3 regions of the Paenisporosarcina sp. P4_E4_2 genome follow, and region 2 is predicted to be linked to each of the others. Evidence: riboswitches for the same ligand, from Rfam matches in the RefSeq annotation. Region 2 holds a riboswitch; each other region holds the start of a gene.
What was found. A riboswitch is a leader RNA that binds a small molecule or an ion and turns the genes downstream of it on or off. The one in region 2 is predicted to bind lysine.
Positions count from the first base shown of each region.

Region 1 (5,822 bases), on a different contig from region 2:
CCAAATCAATCGGTTTGCTGATAAAATCTATTGCCCCTAGTTCATATGCGCGTATTCGATTTTCTTTTAATTGATTGGAAGAGATAATCGCGGTTGGTATAGATCGATCTCGTGAAATATCTTTGATTTCCAGCAATACATCAAATCCACTTTTATCGGGCAGGTTTGCTTCAATAAGCACGAGATCTGGATTGACGGTATGGAAATATTCAATTCCTTTTGAAGCGGTCGTTGCAATTAAAACAGAAATAGAATGTCGGTCAAAAGAATCTTTCATGTCCATGACAAAATCAATATTTGGGTCAATAAGTAAAATTAACACCTCATCCCGAGGTTGAGATCTAGATTCATTTAATGGAATGTGTTGATCCATATTGTGCACCTCCAAACTTTGAATCTTAATTATAACAAAATAGGGTAAATAGAAATACATGTTAGTATGAGTCAGGCAATCTTACTACACAATTTCAGATGATAAATAATCGAATAAGTCATGAAAATTCAAGGTTTATGGAAAGCGAGTTAAAGAAACAACATAATGCATTTAGTGTAGTTATTTTAAATTATCAAATCACGTAAATAGGACACCGTTCGTAAGAAAGCAAAGGAATTTTTAATTAGGCAAGAAGAAAAACAAAGAACAGTTAGCAAAAGCTAACTGCTCCATTTGGCTCCAAAAGGTTGGATGATTTCCAATTTTAGTTTTTGCAAATTTCAACTTGATAGTCCTTAGAAGAATTTACAATAGCACAGATTTTCTGTTGTTCATCGCCAGCGACATGTCCATCTAAATAAATTTCAGATGTCGCATACTCTCCTGAATGACTTATATTATTAATCACAACATCAACATTTTTTTCTTTTTTAAAGTGTTCAATAGTCGCTAGTTTAGCTGTTTCTTTGGTTTCTGGCCACGCTTCTTTACTAAATTCATCTGGTGTACCGTAATCCATAATAAAATATACCCATGCAGCTAGGAAAAGTAACATAMCTCCACCAAATACGAATAAGCGCTTTAATAGATTTTTCTTCATTAACCTTCACCTTTCAATAGCGTTCTTACTTTGTTCACATGACCACTTTGTATTAATACAAGTCTTTTCATTACGATCGTTTACTCCTCAAAATCTTATTTTATGCTTGTTTATTATACTATTCTGGTTCGTTAGCTATTATCTTATTACGTGACACTCACATTACAAATTTGTATGCTGTTGATGAACGTCGGGGCGTTGCGTCGAATGCTGTTCCCCAGGAAAATCTCGTAATGTGTAATTAAATCAAGTTAATACAGAAATAGGAATTCAAATAAAATAATGGGTCTTCCTATTGTAGTAACCCCTATCTATGAAACCGTTGGCGATGTCATGCCACGGTTTTTTTGTTGATCTCCACTATTTCATCCATCATTTTTCATTGTCTCTTCGATTACGGATCGCAGGTTACTGCCTCATCCGGATGTGATAGGCGTACTTGTGTTGTGTTGGGTTTCCCAAAGTCTGTGCTGTCTTTGGTGATAACGATAGCATAATGGAAATATATATATATCATTTGGCTTTTGATGGAAGAAATGGTGACTCAACAAATGCAAATAGGATAAGTACTAGATTATTAGATTGGTTGACAGATAATTTATGTTGTTGTAGACTGTGGATGTTGTTGAAAGACTGATTCACAATTGAATACAACCTCACTTATATGGTGAGGTAGAGGCGCGATATTTAACAGTCCTTAGAGGAGTTTGAGAAAGCTTTGATTCTAAGGAGAAGGAAATGTCGCCGAAGTGAGTAATATTTCTCGGTATTACTTGCTGGGTCTGTAGTTAAGAACTGCAGGACTGTCTCAATAAACATCCCGGTTTATTGAGTGTGCTATCTCATTTGGGAAAAGTAGAGGATTTAGGGCAACTACGCATATTGCGACCTGAGTTCATCTCAGGTCTTTTTTTGTGGAGTTGGCCTTTTTAGTCTATAAAGACGATTTAAAACATATATCAAACAAAAGGGGAGAACTAGTCATGAGAAAAAAATCAGCCATATTTTTAACGATATTCCTTTCTACCATTTTGCTTTTAACAGCTTGTGGGACAAGCAGTTCAGAGAAAACAGGTTCATCAGAAAAGAAAGACCCATTCATAGTAGGAATGGAAGCAGGATATGCGCCATTCAACTGGACTCAAATGGATGATGCAAATGGCGGAGTGAGAATTGACGGAAATGCTGAATACGCAGGTGGCTATGACGTTGAAATTGCAAAACGAATCGCTGACAAGCTAGGTAAAGAATTGGTCATTGTCAAAACGGAATGGGACGGTCTTGTTCCAGCATTGGTTTCTGGCAAGATCGATGCCATCATTGCTGGCATGTCACCAACAGCTGATCGCAAAGGGTCAATCGATTTTTCGGACAACTACTATACTTCAGAGTTGGTCATGGTTGTTAAAAAAGGCGGGAAATATGAGGGCGCCGCTTCGATCCATGATTTCAAAGGAGCAAAAGTAACGGCACAATTAAATACATTCCACTACTCCGTGATCGATCAAATCAAAGGTGTGAAAAAGCAGACTGCTATGGATAACTTCCCGGCGATGCGTGTAGCACTTGAATCAGGAATGATTGATGGATATGTATCGGAACGCCCAGAAGGAATCAGTGCTTCCGCAGCTAACGACAACTTCGCTATGGTTGAATTTACAGATGGTTTCGAGACGTCTGTAGAAGACACGACAACTGCAGTCGGATTACAAAAAGGCAGTGACTTAACAGAAAAAATCAATGAAGCACTCGCAGAGATTTCAGATGAAGAACGTAAGGAAATCATGGATAACGCTATTAAAAATCAACCGGCAGCACAATAAGTAACAACGTGATACCGGCTGCAATAGCAGCCGGTTTTACGTTTTCCTAGGAGGACAAAAATGAGTACTGAGTGGATTATGACGATTTTATCTAATAACTGGCCGATGTTCATTCGTGGAGCAGGTATGACACTCTTGATTTCCATTATCGGGACAATTCTTGGGGCAATCATTGGATTGCTGATTGGTGTCATCAAAACGATTCCAATGCCTGAACGAGGGGCTAAAAAATGGCTATTAAAAATTATTAATACAATTTTATCTGTGTATGTTGAGTTTTTCCGCGGCACGCCAATGATCGTGCAAGCCATGGTTATCTTTTATGGATCGGCCCTGGCATTTGGCATCAGCATGGACGTATTGTCTGCGGCCATCTTCATCGTATCGATCAATACAGGAGCGTACATGGCAGAGATTGTCCGTGGGGGAATAGTGTCCGTCGATAAAGGCCAATTCGAAGCATCTCAGGCAATCGGCATGAATCATTTCCAGACAATGATCCATGTCGTCCTGCCGCAAGTCGTTCGCAACATTTTGCCGGCAACAGGCAATCAATTTGTCATCAATATTAAAGATACGGCTGTACTTAACGTCATTGGCGTTACCGAGTTGTTTTTCCAAACGAAATCAGTGGCAGGAAATAACTTCAGGTATTTTGAATCGTTCTTTGTTGCCTGTGTCCTGTATTTCATCATGACATTCACCGTCACATTAATCCTTCGATATGTGGAACGGAAACTTGACGGACCTAAAAATTACAGCATGATCGGAATGCCGGAAAATGTACTTGGTACAGCAAAAAACGGTAACCGATAAGAAAGGAGAAGTTCACATGGAAGCAGTTATTGATATACAGCATCTAAGCAAATCTTTTGGATCCCATGAAGTATTGCGCGACATTGACTTCTCGGTAAATAAAGGGGAAGTGGTCTGTGTCATTGGTTCTTCGGGATCTGGAAAGTCCACTCTTCTGCGTTGCATTAATCTATTGGAAAAACCGAGCGGCGGACAAATCATTTATAATAATGAAAACATTTTGGATAACAAGCATGATATCCATGCTTACCGAACAAAACTCGGAATGGTCTTCCAGCAATTCAACTTATTCAACAATCATAATGTCCTCAACAATTGCGTCATTGGACAAGTAAAAGTTTTGAAGCGCTCAAAGGAAGAAGCGGAAAAAATTGCGATGAAATACCTGAAAGTCGTTGGGATGGATCGATATATCAACGCGAAACCAAGCCACTTGTCAGGCGGTCAAAAACAGCGTGTAGCAATTGCACGTGCACTTTCAATGGAACCAGACGTCATGCTGTTTGATGAACCAACATCAGCACTAGATCCTGAGATGGTAGGAGAAGTTCTTAAAGTCATGAAGGAACTTGCTGAAACAGGTCTTACAATGCTAATCGTCACGCATGAGATGGAATTTGCGAAGGAAGTTTCAGACCGTGTCGTATTTATGGACAAGGGTGTTATTTGTGAAGTGGGAAGTCCAGAGCAAATTTTCAATAACCCAACACAAGAACGTACAAAAGAATTCTTAAAACGAACATTAAAAAAGATGTAAATTAATCTTTTCTAGATCATAATTACATGACAAAAAGGGATATCCGATTACTGGATGTCCCTTTTCTTATTGTCTCTCAAGTGCAGCAAATCTATGATTTTAATAGTTGAATATATTAAATAAGTTTTTAATTTTGATGTTGCGCTTAATGTGAAATCACGATTTGATTGAGGCTTTTATATTTATTTTCAAATAAAAATCATAGCTATTTCTTTTTTGGACATCTTATTAGAAAGAAAATGTTGTATGAGGTGATATCTATGATTATTGAAAGGTCGTCTAAGTGGAAAGAAGGCTTAATAAATCGATTGGAAAATCGTGAAGCTTGGGATAACTGGACGCTATATAAGATGAGTTATGACGTAGTAAAGTCGAACTTGATTACCGAATTTACCGGTCTTCAATCTCCTAAATATTTACCTAACCTGACACCATTGAAGCATCAACTCGAAGTCGCGGAAACTGTGATAGAACGCATGAATGGAAAAGCAATTCTCGCAGATGAAGTGGGGCTTGGCAAAACCATTGAAGCCGGTTTAATAATGAAAGAGTACCTCATCAGGGGACTTGTGAAAAAAGCGTTAATATTGGCTCCAGCTTCTTTAATCAATCAATGGGTGCAAGAGTTGAACCACAAATTTTATATTCCAGCCATTGCTTATCGAAAGAACTATGGTTTAGATCATTACAGTGTCGTCGTCATGAGCATGGATATGGCCAAAAGGAGCCCACATAAAGAACATATCTATGAGCAGGACTATGACTTAATCATCATTGATGAAGCGCACAAATTGAAGAATCATAAAACAAAAAACTATGAGTTTGTTCAAGATTTAAAGAAGAAGTTTTGTTTGTTACTGACGGCCACGCCTATTCAAAACAATCTATTTGAATTATTTCATTTAATCTCCTTGCTGAAACCTGGACATCTCGGTGATTATGAGACGTTTCAAGCAGCGTTTTCCGCAAGTAAACATAGCTGGGAAAATGATGATTTCTTAAAAGAATTAGTGAATCAAGTAATGGTCAGAAACCGAAGACAGGACACAGGAATTGAATGGACGAACCGACGTGTCCAAACCATTCCGATTCAGTTTACCCCACAAGAAAAAGAAGTCTACGAAATGATTTTGGAATTGAAGAATATATCGCCTGAATTTTCGAGTGCATTCACGATGATTACACTGCAAAAGGAAATGTGCAGCAGTAAGGAAGCTACTTATTTGACCTTAAACGAGATGCGTCAAAAATGCACCGATTCAAAGGCGGTTCTTTATATAGAAGAAATTATTCAAAAGTTGGTGACGCTCGAAGTCAATGCAAAAGCTGAAAAAGCTTATGACATTATTACCGAGGCAAATGATAAAGTCATCTTATTTACCGAATACCGAG
Region 1 is NZ_JBFUJC010000034.1:8,680-14,501, forward strand. Features, by position in the region: gene AC1DSB_RS04920 (GGDEF domain-containing response regulator) at 1-373, opposite strand, end outside; gene AC1DSB_RS04925 (phosphoglycolate phosphatase) at 699-1,034, opposite strand; lysine riboswitch at 1,700-1,882, shown strand; gene AC1DSB_RS04930 (transporter substrate-binding domain-containing protein) at 2,018-2,857, shown strand; gene AC1DSB_RS04935 (amino acid ABC transporter permease) at 2,918-3,673, shown strand; gene AC1DSB_RS04940 (amino acid ABC transporter ATP-binding protein) at 3,690-4,430, shown strand; gene AC1DSB_RS04945 (DEAD/DEAH box helicase) at 4,691-5,822, shown strand, end outside.
Region 1: it holds a riboswitch for lysine, as region 2 does, so the genes downstream of both, AC1DSB_RS04930 (transporter substrate-binding domain-containing protein) here and AC1DSB_RS19440 (aspartate kinase) in region 2, are expected to answer to the same signal.

Region 2 (2,110 bases):
TCACACATATTGAAACGGTTATGGAAAAACAAAAAATGACGACCAATGATTTTACCGATCGTGATATTTTTGGTTATGCCATCGATAAGGGCTGGATGTGTGTGCAAGTATTCTTTGTACGCCAAGGGAAGTTAATCGAGCGAGATGTTTCATTATTCCCGTTATATCAAGATCCAGAAGATGAATTCCTGACGTTCCTCGGCCAGTTTTATGATAAACCGCATCATATCAAGCCAAAAGAAGTATATTTGCCAAGTGCGGTGGATTTGCAACTGGCAAGCCAGCTTCTTGAAGAAGTAAAAGTGGCTTCTCCGAGTCGTGGGCAGAAAAAACAAATGATTGATTTGGCGACAAAGAATGCAGAAATCGCTATCCATGAAAAATTCCAGCTCCTAGACCGACAGGAACAACGAACGATTGGTGCAGTGGAAGAACTGGGGATTGCAATGGATATTGCGCCTCCTCTTCGAATTGAGGCATTCGATAATTCACATATTTATGGATCTGATGCCGTCTCAGCAATGGTATCGTTTATTGATGGAAGACCGAATAAAAAGGACTATCGAAAATACAAAACGAAAACAGCTGCCCGTCATGATGATTACGGAGCCATGCGTGAAGTCATTCGCAGACGTTATACGCGTGTGCTGAAGGATGAATTGCCTCTTCCCGATTTAATTGTCATTGATGGTGGGAAAGGGCAAATGGAAATCGCCCGTGAAGTGATCGAAGATGAACTCGGTTTGTCTATTCCGATTGCAGGATTAGCCAAGGATGCGAAGCACCAGACATCTTCGTTGTTATATGGGGAACCCCCACAGATCATTCCCTTGAAACGAACAAGTGAAGGGTTTTATTTGCTACAACGGATTCAGGACGAAGTGCATCGATTTGCGATTACATTCCATCGGCAACAGCGTGGGAAACAGACGATTGCTTCCGCTTTGGATGGGTTTGAAGGAATCGGTCCGAAACGCAAAAAAATGTTGTTGAAGCATTTTGGTTCTGTAAAACGAATCAAAGAAGCATCCGTGGAAGAGCTGAAACAATCAGGTTTGCCATTGCAAATCGCGGAATCCATGTCTGAATATTTTCAAAATGAGTCATTGTCAAAAGAGTGAGTATATGATATTCTTGACTCACTGAAATTGAATCACTGATGTATGTTCAACAAGGAGCATCCGCTTCCTTTTGAACAAACATCGAATAAGTGGTGATAGAGGCGCGGAAATCAACAGTAGCTTTCTCGAGGATGAACAGATCCATTGAAGGAAAGTGAAAGGGAAATTCTTCTTTGGAAATAAGGGAGAGTTTACATTGAGTCGCATTGTCATGAAATTTGGTGGTACGTCCGTCGGTAACACTGAACGGATCCGTAATGTCGCAAAACGCATAATCGGTGAAACAGCAAAAGGCCATGAAATCGTAGTAGTCGTATCAGCGATGGGGAAAACGACAGATGAATTAATGAGTCTGGCTGGGGATTTATCAGCAGAACCTTCAAAACGTGAAATGGACATGTTGCTGTCAACAGGGGAACAAGTAACAATTGCTTTGTTGACAATGGCACTTCAACATATGGGGCAAGATGCGGTTTCGTTTACGGGATGGCAGGCAGGAATCGGAACGGAATCCGTTCATCGCAATGCTCGAATTGAAAATATAGATACTGTTCGTATGGAGCAGGCTTTGTCGGATGGAAAAGTGGTTGTTGTAGCCGGTTTCCAAGGGATGGATACGTATGGAGAAATTACGACACTCGGACGTGGTGGTTCGGATACGACGGCGGTTGCAATTGCAGCATCGCTAGGAGCGGACCAGTGTGATATTTACACGGATGTCGATGGCATCTATACGTCAGACCCTCGATATGTGGATGGGGCAAGAAAATTGCAGGAGCTATCCTATGACGAAATGCTGGAACTTGCTAACTTAGGAGCTGGGGTTTTGCATCCTAGGGCAGTGGAATTCGCTAAAAATTATTGCATGCCACTAAGTGTCCGTTCTAGCTTAAGTGAAGATACAGGAACCATATTATTGGAGGAACCTACTATGGAAAAAAACTTGATAGTGCGTGGTGTCGCATTCGAACCGGAAATTGTTAGGGTTA
Region 2 is NZ_JBFUJC010000531.1:20-2,129, forward strand. Features, by position in the region: partial or broken gene uvrC (excinuclease ABC subunit UvrC) at 1-1,121, shown strand, start outside; lysine riboswitch at 1,210-1,322, shown strand; partial or broken gene AC1DSB_RS19440 (aspartate kinase) at 1,318-2,110, shown strand, end outside.

Region 3 (7,946 bases), on a different contig from region 2:
TTTCATGCCTTGGAACAACAATGATTATCCGGATTCATTGAAAAACCTGGACACGACTGTCCGCAAGAAAGCTATCGAAATTGCCAACGCACTTCTTCAGGATGGAATGGAAGAAGGATGTATGACTATGATTGAAGCTTAAACACATAAAAACGCCCACTTCATTTCATAGATGAAGTGGGCGTTTTGGGTATTAAATGTTGTTGTTTGCTTTTTTAACTCGACTGTAAAACAGAATCCCGCTGGCTAATAGGATTACACCAAATGTAAAAGTCTTGAGGTCGGCTGTACCTGCATAAATAACCCAAATGGAGTAAAGGGTAGCAAGAACTCCTATAATCCCATCCGTAATTCTACCTCTTCCATTTTTATATGTTTCACCAGTAAAGACCAGCTTCAACTGGAAAGCAGAAGAAATGAAATAAGGAACTAAATATGACAGCGTTGCGACGATAATGATGAAATCAAAAGCGGCTGCTATCGTATTTGATACCGTGGAGAATATGAACACCTGTGCAACTAAATTAGTGATGACTAAAGAAAAGACAGGTATCCCATTCTTATTCACTTTTGCGAATGAAGGGAGAAATAAACCTTGTTTTGCTGCCTGGTAAGGAATTTCAGCACTCAGCATAACCCAACCAATTGTGGAACCAAATAAACTGACCAGACCGATGGCGGCAAGAATTTTTCCACCGACTGGTCCCAACACAGTTGAAATGGCATCGATAAGTGGTTTATCAGAAGCGATTAGTGCTTCATGGCTTAACATTCCTAAAACTAGCGTGCTGATCCCTACATAAATGGTTAGAGCAATAAGTAGTCCAATCGTCGTTGCACGCTTAACATCGATTGGTTTTTTAGCACGAGATGCAAATACTACGGCAGATTCAACACCAACGAATGCCCAAAGAGTTGCTACTGCTGCACCATTAACTTGCCCCAAAAGACCAATAGATTGTCCAAGCTCATCATATCTCGGCGCTACAAAAGGAAGAATGTTTGCTTTTTGAAATGCAAATAGACCAATTACAATAAATAATATGAATCCAATTACTTTCGTGGCAGTGGCAACAAAATTTATCTTCCCRGYATTTTCTAGACCGTTTAGGATGATATAATGCACACCCCATAACAATAATGTACAAACTGTAAAGGTAAGTGCATTCCCCATTTTTAAAGTGAAGTTACCAATGGTAAACAGTTCAGCCTGATTAACTAAAATAGGGAAGAACGTGGACAAATAACCTGCAAAAGTGGTGATGATGGCAACATTACCAGCAACATTCCCAATCCAATATCCCCAAGAAGACATAAATCCTGACAACGTGGAAGCGTTACTGCCCGGCTTAAACAATTCCTTTGCATAAATCTGTGGACCACCAGTTAAATTAGGTTTTCTCAATGCAAGATTGCCAAACACGAGTGCAATCATCAACACTCCAAATCCCGTAATCAACCAAGCGGATAATACGCCGGCAGGGCTTGCAACTTCACTCAAAGTGCGGGGGAGCATAAAAATGCCGGATCCCACCATATTTCCAACTACTAACGCAGTTAAAATCCATAAACCTAGTTTTTTGTTCGTGTTCATAAGCATATGCTCCTTTCAGTTCATTTTCTATCTACCCAAAAAACATGATTTGTAAAATAAATGTACATAAAACGCAATCAGAAACGGTGTGCAAAAACCGAATCAGACAAAAAGATAGTTTTCATGGTCAATCACTATGACAGTTCTGCACTTATTCAGTGCCAGTCCCAGCATTAGTAATCAGAGCGACACAGTGCTTCTGCGAAAAATTCTTTCGCTTGAAATCAGCAAGTTCAGTTCTCTGACTTTCTTTCAAGTAACTATTATTTATCGCGATCTCTACCTCATCTTAAGCTGATGAGGGCTATATTTATTCACTGTACTAATATAGATACGTTTAAATGATTAGTCAATTGAAATGATTTACTATAGTAGTGTACGAAAGTTCAGCTTATTGCAAGTTTTTTAGATTTTCCAATTGACATTGACGCAACGTCAAGGTGTACGATGAAATCAAGAGGAGGTGACGAGATGGAATACACAGTTCAAAAATTAGGGAAATTGTCGGGAATCAGTTCACGCACATTGCGATACTATGACGAGATGAATCTTCTCAAGCCGGCGAGAATCAATTCATCAGGATATCGGATATATGGCCAAGCGGAAGTCAATAAGTTACAGCAAATCTTGTTTTATAGAGAACTGGGTTTGAGTCTCGAACACATCAAACAAATCGTGAACAATCYTTCATTTGATGGTGTGAAAGCCTTGAATGATCATCGTTCACAACTCCTCGACAAACGAAAGCAGCTCGATCTACTGATTGCCAACGTGGAAAAAACGATTTCTTCAACAGAAGGGAGAAGTACCATGACGAACGATGAGAAATTTGAAGGCTTCAAACAAAAAATGGTAGATGATAATGAACAACAATACGGCAAGGAAATTCGGGCGAAATATGGAGATGACACGGTCGATAAATCAAATAGCAAAGTAATGAACATGACGCAGGCACAGCATGATGAAGTAACAAAGCTTGCCAATGAAATTGCCATGACTTTAGCGGAAGCTTTCAAGACGGGAGATCCCGCAAGTGAGAAAGCCCAAAAAGCCGCTGAACTGCATAAACAATGGCTTATGTACTATTGGCCAAAGTATAGCAAGGAAGCACATGCAGGACTTGGGCAGATGTATGTGGATGATGAACGCTTTACTGCCTACTATGATAAAGAACAGCCTGGAACGGCTGCATTCTTCAATGATGCCATTCAAATTTTTACCGGTATGAAGTCATAACAAAAGAGCAGATTGAGTCAATTCGACTTCAATCTGCTCTTTCTTTCGTTGAAATAATCAATCAATCAATTGAATATTGTTATCTTTATACCAAACGTGCATTTGAGCGAGATGGGCAAGAAGCTGTGGCCCAGACATCAATTGACCAAACCATGGAACTTTGAATGCAGTTCCTTTCGACTCAACCAATTCATTCAACCGGTCACGGTCAAATAGTTCATGCAGAATCGAATTTTTGTCTATCAGAATGTCTTTCAGCCAGCCTTGGACACGGTCGGTGTAATACGGATTATGGGTTTTAGGATAAGGGCTTTTTTTGCGGTAAAGGACTTCGTCAGGTAACATGCCCTCTAATGCTTTTCGCAAGATACCTTTTTCCCGATTTCCCGCCATCTTTATTTCCCAAGGAATATTCCAGGCATATTCGACAAGCCGGTGATCTGCAAATGGTACGCGTACTTCCAAGCTTGCTCCCATACTCATACGGTCTTTACGATCAAGAAGTGTTGTCATGAACCAAACCATATTCAGATAAAACATTTCTCGCCGTTTTGCTTCAAGACTTGATTCGCCATCGAGACGAGGAGTTTCAGCAACACTCTGTTCATAGGCCTGACGTGCGTAATCTTCGAGTTTGAGTTTTTTGCGCCAATCATCTTTTAATAAGGAGACTCGCTCGGTTGTGGAGCGCATCCACGGAAAACCAGTGCCATTTAAATCATTAGCATTGTGAAACCATGGATAACCACCAAAAATTTCATCCGCACACTCTCCAGACAAACCAACTGTGAAATCCTCTTTTATTTCTCTGCAAAACCATAACAAGGAGGAGTCGACATCCGCCATACCAGGTAAATCACGGACATGCACAGCTTCAGTCAGATGATCTATTAATTGATCTTGCGTAATGATGGAAGAGTGATGCACGGTTCCGAATGTATTGACGACCTTATCAATCCAAGGTCCATCGGCATTCGGCTGAAATTCATTCGCTTTAAAAAACTTGGCATTATCTTCATAGTCAATGGAATAAGTATGAAGAGGTCCTTTTGCTTCATGTTTGTAACGATTGGCTGCTATGGCCGTAATGGCACTGGAATCAACCCCGCCTGATAAAAAGGAACAGAGTGGCACGTCTGATACAAGTTGTCGTTCGACGGCATCCGTTACGAGGAAACGAACTTTTTCTGCCGTTTCATCCACTGAATCTGTGTGATGTTCACTTTTGACGTTCCAGTAGCGCCAAATTCGAAGACCTTGGCGTGAAACGGTTAATGCGTAAGCAGGTCGCAATTCCTTCACTCCATGGAATACCCCGGAACCGGGTTTTCGGGATGGCCCCACAGCCAGCACTTCTGCTAATCCTTCGCGAGACAGTTGCGTTTTCATATCTGGATGGGCAAGAAGAGCTTTAATTTCTGAAGCGAAAAGCAAGCCCCCGCCATGTTCAGTATAAAACAGCGGTTTTACGCCTAAACGATCGCGAGCAATAAACACTTTTTGATCCTTTTCATCCCAAATGGCAAAGGCAAATATGCCATTGAAATATTCCACACACTGTTCTTTCCATTCAATGTAGGAAGTCAGTAGTACTTCTGTATCGGAGTGTCCAGAGAAGGTATAGCCTTTTCGCAGTAATTCCTTCCGAAGATCTTCCGTGTTATATAATTCTCCGTTATAGCAAAGTGTATAGCGGGTATCATGATGTACTTTCGTCATTGGCTGCCTGCCACCTATAGGATCAACAACTGTCAATCGTCGGTGCCCAAATACTGCATGTGTTTCCAACCATACATTTTCATCATCTGGTCCGCGTTTGGCCAATGTTTTTGTCATGTTTTCAACTACAGATGCTTGTGTTCGCAAGTCGCGTTCAAAGTGAACCCATCCTGTAATTCCACACATTGATTCTCATCCCTTCTAACTCAAAAACTCTTCATTTGCATCTTTCTAGCCTATGCAAAAAAAAACAATAATGCTCATACGATAGGAAATTATCGATTGATTGGCGAATTACTTATTTAAGTGGAAGAGAAAGGAGAATACAGATGAAAACATTTTTTCAGTACAACTGGATCGTAAGAGAAGAATGGTACAAATGGTGTGAAGGCGTACCTCAGGAGGAATTATTAAAAGTCCGGACAGGTGGAGTGGGGGGGATTTTGCACACATTATTCCATATTATCGATGTGGAGTGGAGCTGGATTCGTGTCTTGCAAGGCAAGCCTGATTTCCAAGAGAGTTTTGAAGAGTATCAAAGTCTGGAGCGGGTGAAGGAATTGGATGCGCTCTTTCAACAAGACGTAAGAGAGTTTGTCCATGCATGGGATAACCATATGGAAATGAACGAATTACAAGAAACCAGACAGGATGGAAGCATCGAAATTCTCACATGGGGAGAAGTGATGCGCCACACCATAGCGCACGAAATCCACCATATAGGACAGTTATCAGTTTGGTCTCGTGAGTTAGGGAAAAAACCGGTATCTGCAAATTTGATTAGAAAAGGACTCACAACTTTAAAGCCTTGAGGAGCTCATTTTACTCAGGGTTAGTTTCATGGAAGAGGAAATATTCACCTGTTCTTGGATTGAAAGTGTAGTATAAGATCTTTGCATCTTTAATAGCCGCGATAAAATAAAGTTCTTTGTTGCCGTGTGTAGGAACTTTTTTTGTATGTTTCCATCCAAAATCATCAACATTGAATTTCTCAACATTGTCTTTGTTCGGCAGCTCTACTTGTTCTTTTTGTTCAATTAACAATTGAGCATCATGAAATGTATATTGAGGATGTATGATGAAGTAGTAAATCGGTAAACCAATCAATATCCCGTATAGAAATAAAAGTACCCGATTCTTGCGTTTTTGTTGAGTAGGCTCTATCAGAAAAACGTGCAAAAAAAACGTTTGAAAAATGACCATGGTTAAAAGTGAAATGTGAATCATGTAGTCTTCCATATAAACATAATCCCTTGCCTTGAATGTATAATAAATTCCTTCAGAAATTGCTAGAAGAAATACGCCGATAGTCAGCTTTTCATTCTTAAACATCGGTTGCACCACCCTCATTAAAGCGTATAGATAAATCATACAACAATGTAAAAAATAAACATATATAAAATTGAGGTAATAACATGAAGCCTTCCATACTAATCCGCCCATACAAACCGAGTGACTATCCATTCATCAAGCAATTGAACCAGCTGGAAGGATGGAATAATCTCGTAGAAAAAGAAGAAGACACAAAAAAAGCATGGGATCATTCCAATATTGCGTATGTTGCAACAATCAATGAAGTAATAGTTGCCTATGTGAGGGGAATGACCGATCAAGCAATCACCCTTTATATTTGTGAAATCCTCGTCAGTGAACAGGTACGCGGTCAGGGAGTTGGGCAACAGTTGCTCAAGTTTGTACAAAACCAATACCCAACAACCAGAATGGAAATGTTGGCAAGCTCGACGTCACATACTTATTATGAACAACATGGCTTCAGACCTTTTTATGGATTCCGTAAAACATTACCTGAATGGAATTAACTAACTACAAAGGATGTTTTAAAAGATGAGTAATATAGATAAACGAAATCGTCTGGATGAAGAGGTTTTTAGTTATCGAGTGAGTAAAAATAATTCGGTCTTTATTGACTTTAAGGGGAAAGAAATCAAAATTGTAAAAGGCAAGGAAGCAGAGAGGTTGATTTCAAAAATTCAAGCGGCTGAATCAGATAAAGAAATCCAGTTGGCTCTTGCGAAAATCACAGGAAACTTTAAACATGGCAATGAAAAAAACAGTAAAAAGAAGGCATAGTTACCTAAATTTCAAGGTAACTATGCCAAAATTCATCACTTATTAATTACACCAGTTGCCTGTATAAATGACTGATAGGTTACTGGACCAAAGTGGTTCGGATTTCCTTTAAAGAATTTTTCGAGCATGTATTGTTGTGCACAGATAACGGAGCATTGCTTCGCTTGGATAATTAAATTCAGATAAGCGATAAAATAAGCTATTGATAAATTCCCGCCATTGTTTACAACCATTTTAAACCCTCCATATTGTTAACAACATGAACTCTTCCCTCCGGTATTTGTACTGCAAACACCTGTTTCAGGTAAATCCAGTTCCACACGTTTTGCCGCATCCTGATCACCTGTTAAGTGGGCAACAATGGAACGGACTTGTTCGTAGCCAGTGGCCATTAAAAATGTTGGCGCACGCCCGTAACTCTTCATGCCCACAAGATAAAAGTTCTTTTCTGGTTGCCGAAGTTCAGCTTCTCCGTGAGGACGAACGGTCCCGCAGCTGTGAATATTCGGGTCAATAAGTGGTGCCAAGGCAGATACACTCTCGATAGCAGAATCAATGTCGAGTCTAATTTCACGCAGGAAACTGAAATCAGGTCGAGTGCCAGTGTTTGCAATGATTTCATCGATATTATCAATTGAGTATCTCTCGTTTTTCATAGTACCATGAATGGTTAACTTGCCATTCTCTTTAGAGATTTCGTTTACCAGGAAAGGGGTATGAACGCTAATTTTGCCGCTGTCCACCAGTTGATGAATACGTGAACCTAATTGACCTCTTGCTGGAAGTGCATCCCGGGATTCTCCACCATAAACTTCCTCGACACGATTCTTACGCAAAATCCACGCGATTTCCGTTCCTTCCAATTCAGCTAATTCCAAGATTGTATTGATTGCAGAATGACCACCACCTACAACAGCCACACGTTTTTGTTCAAATTTAATACGTTCTGATTCTTTTATATTTGGAATGCCGTATGTGATATGAGGTGAAAGCAATTCTTCCCCTTTTGTCCACACGTTATCTGCATTCACAGGATTTGGTTGTGCCCAAGTACCAGTAGCATCTATGACTGCTTTTGCTTCAATTCTTTCAGTTGTGCCTTCTTCTTCGATATACAGGATGAAAGACTGTCCATCTCTGTTGGCATCTTTCATTTTGTCCATTCCCTGTTTACTGATTGCCACTACTTTTGCATTTAATTTGATGAATGGGTTAATTTGAGGCAGATTGGCTAAAGGGATTAAATAGTCTTCCACAAGATCTTTACCAAAAGGTAATCTCTTCATGACAGGTGCCTTCCAGTGGC
Region 3 is NZ_JBFUJC010000109.1:1,084-9,029, reverse strand. Features, by position in the region: partial or broken gene AC1DSB_RS09605 (DUF2188 domain-containing protein) at 5-118, shown strand; gene AC1DSB_RS09600 (amino acid permease) at 194-1,594, opposite strand; lysine riboswitch at 1,702-1,884, opposite strand; gene AC1DSB_RS09595 (MerR family transcriptional regulator) at 2,066-2,830, shown strand; gene asnB (asparagine synthase (glutamine-hydrolyzing)) at 2,888-4,735, opposite strand; gene AC1DSB_RS09585 (DinB family protein) at 4,879-5,361, shown strand; gene AC1DSB_RS09580 (hypothetical protein) at 5,372-5,881, opposite strand; gene AC1DSB_RS09575 (GNAT family N-acetyltransferase) at 5,965-6,369, shown strand; gene AC1DSB_RS09570 (hypothetical protein) at 6,395-6,640, shown strand; gene AC1DSB_RS09565 (hypothetical protein) at 6,676-6,873, opposite strand; gene AC1DSB_RS09560 (NAD(P)-binding domain-containing protein) at 6,892-7,946, opposite strand, start outside.
Region 3: it holds a riboswitch for lysine, as region 2 does, so the genes downstream of both, AC1DSB_RS09600 (amino acid permease) here and AC1DSB_RS19440 (aspartate kinase) in region 2, are expected to answer to the same signal.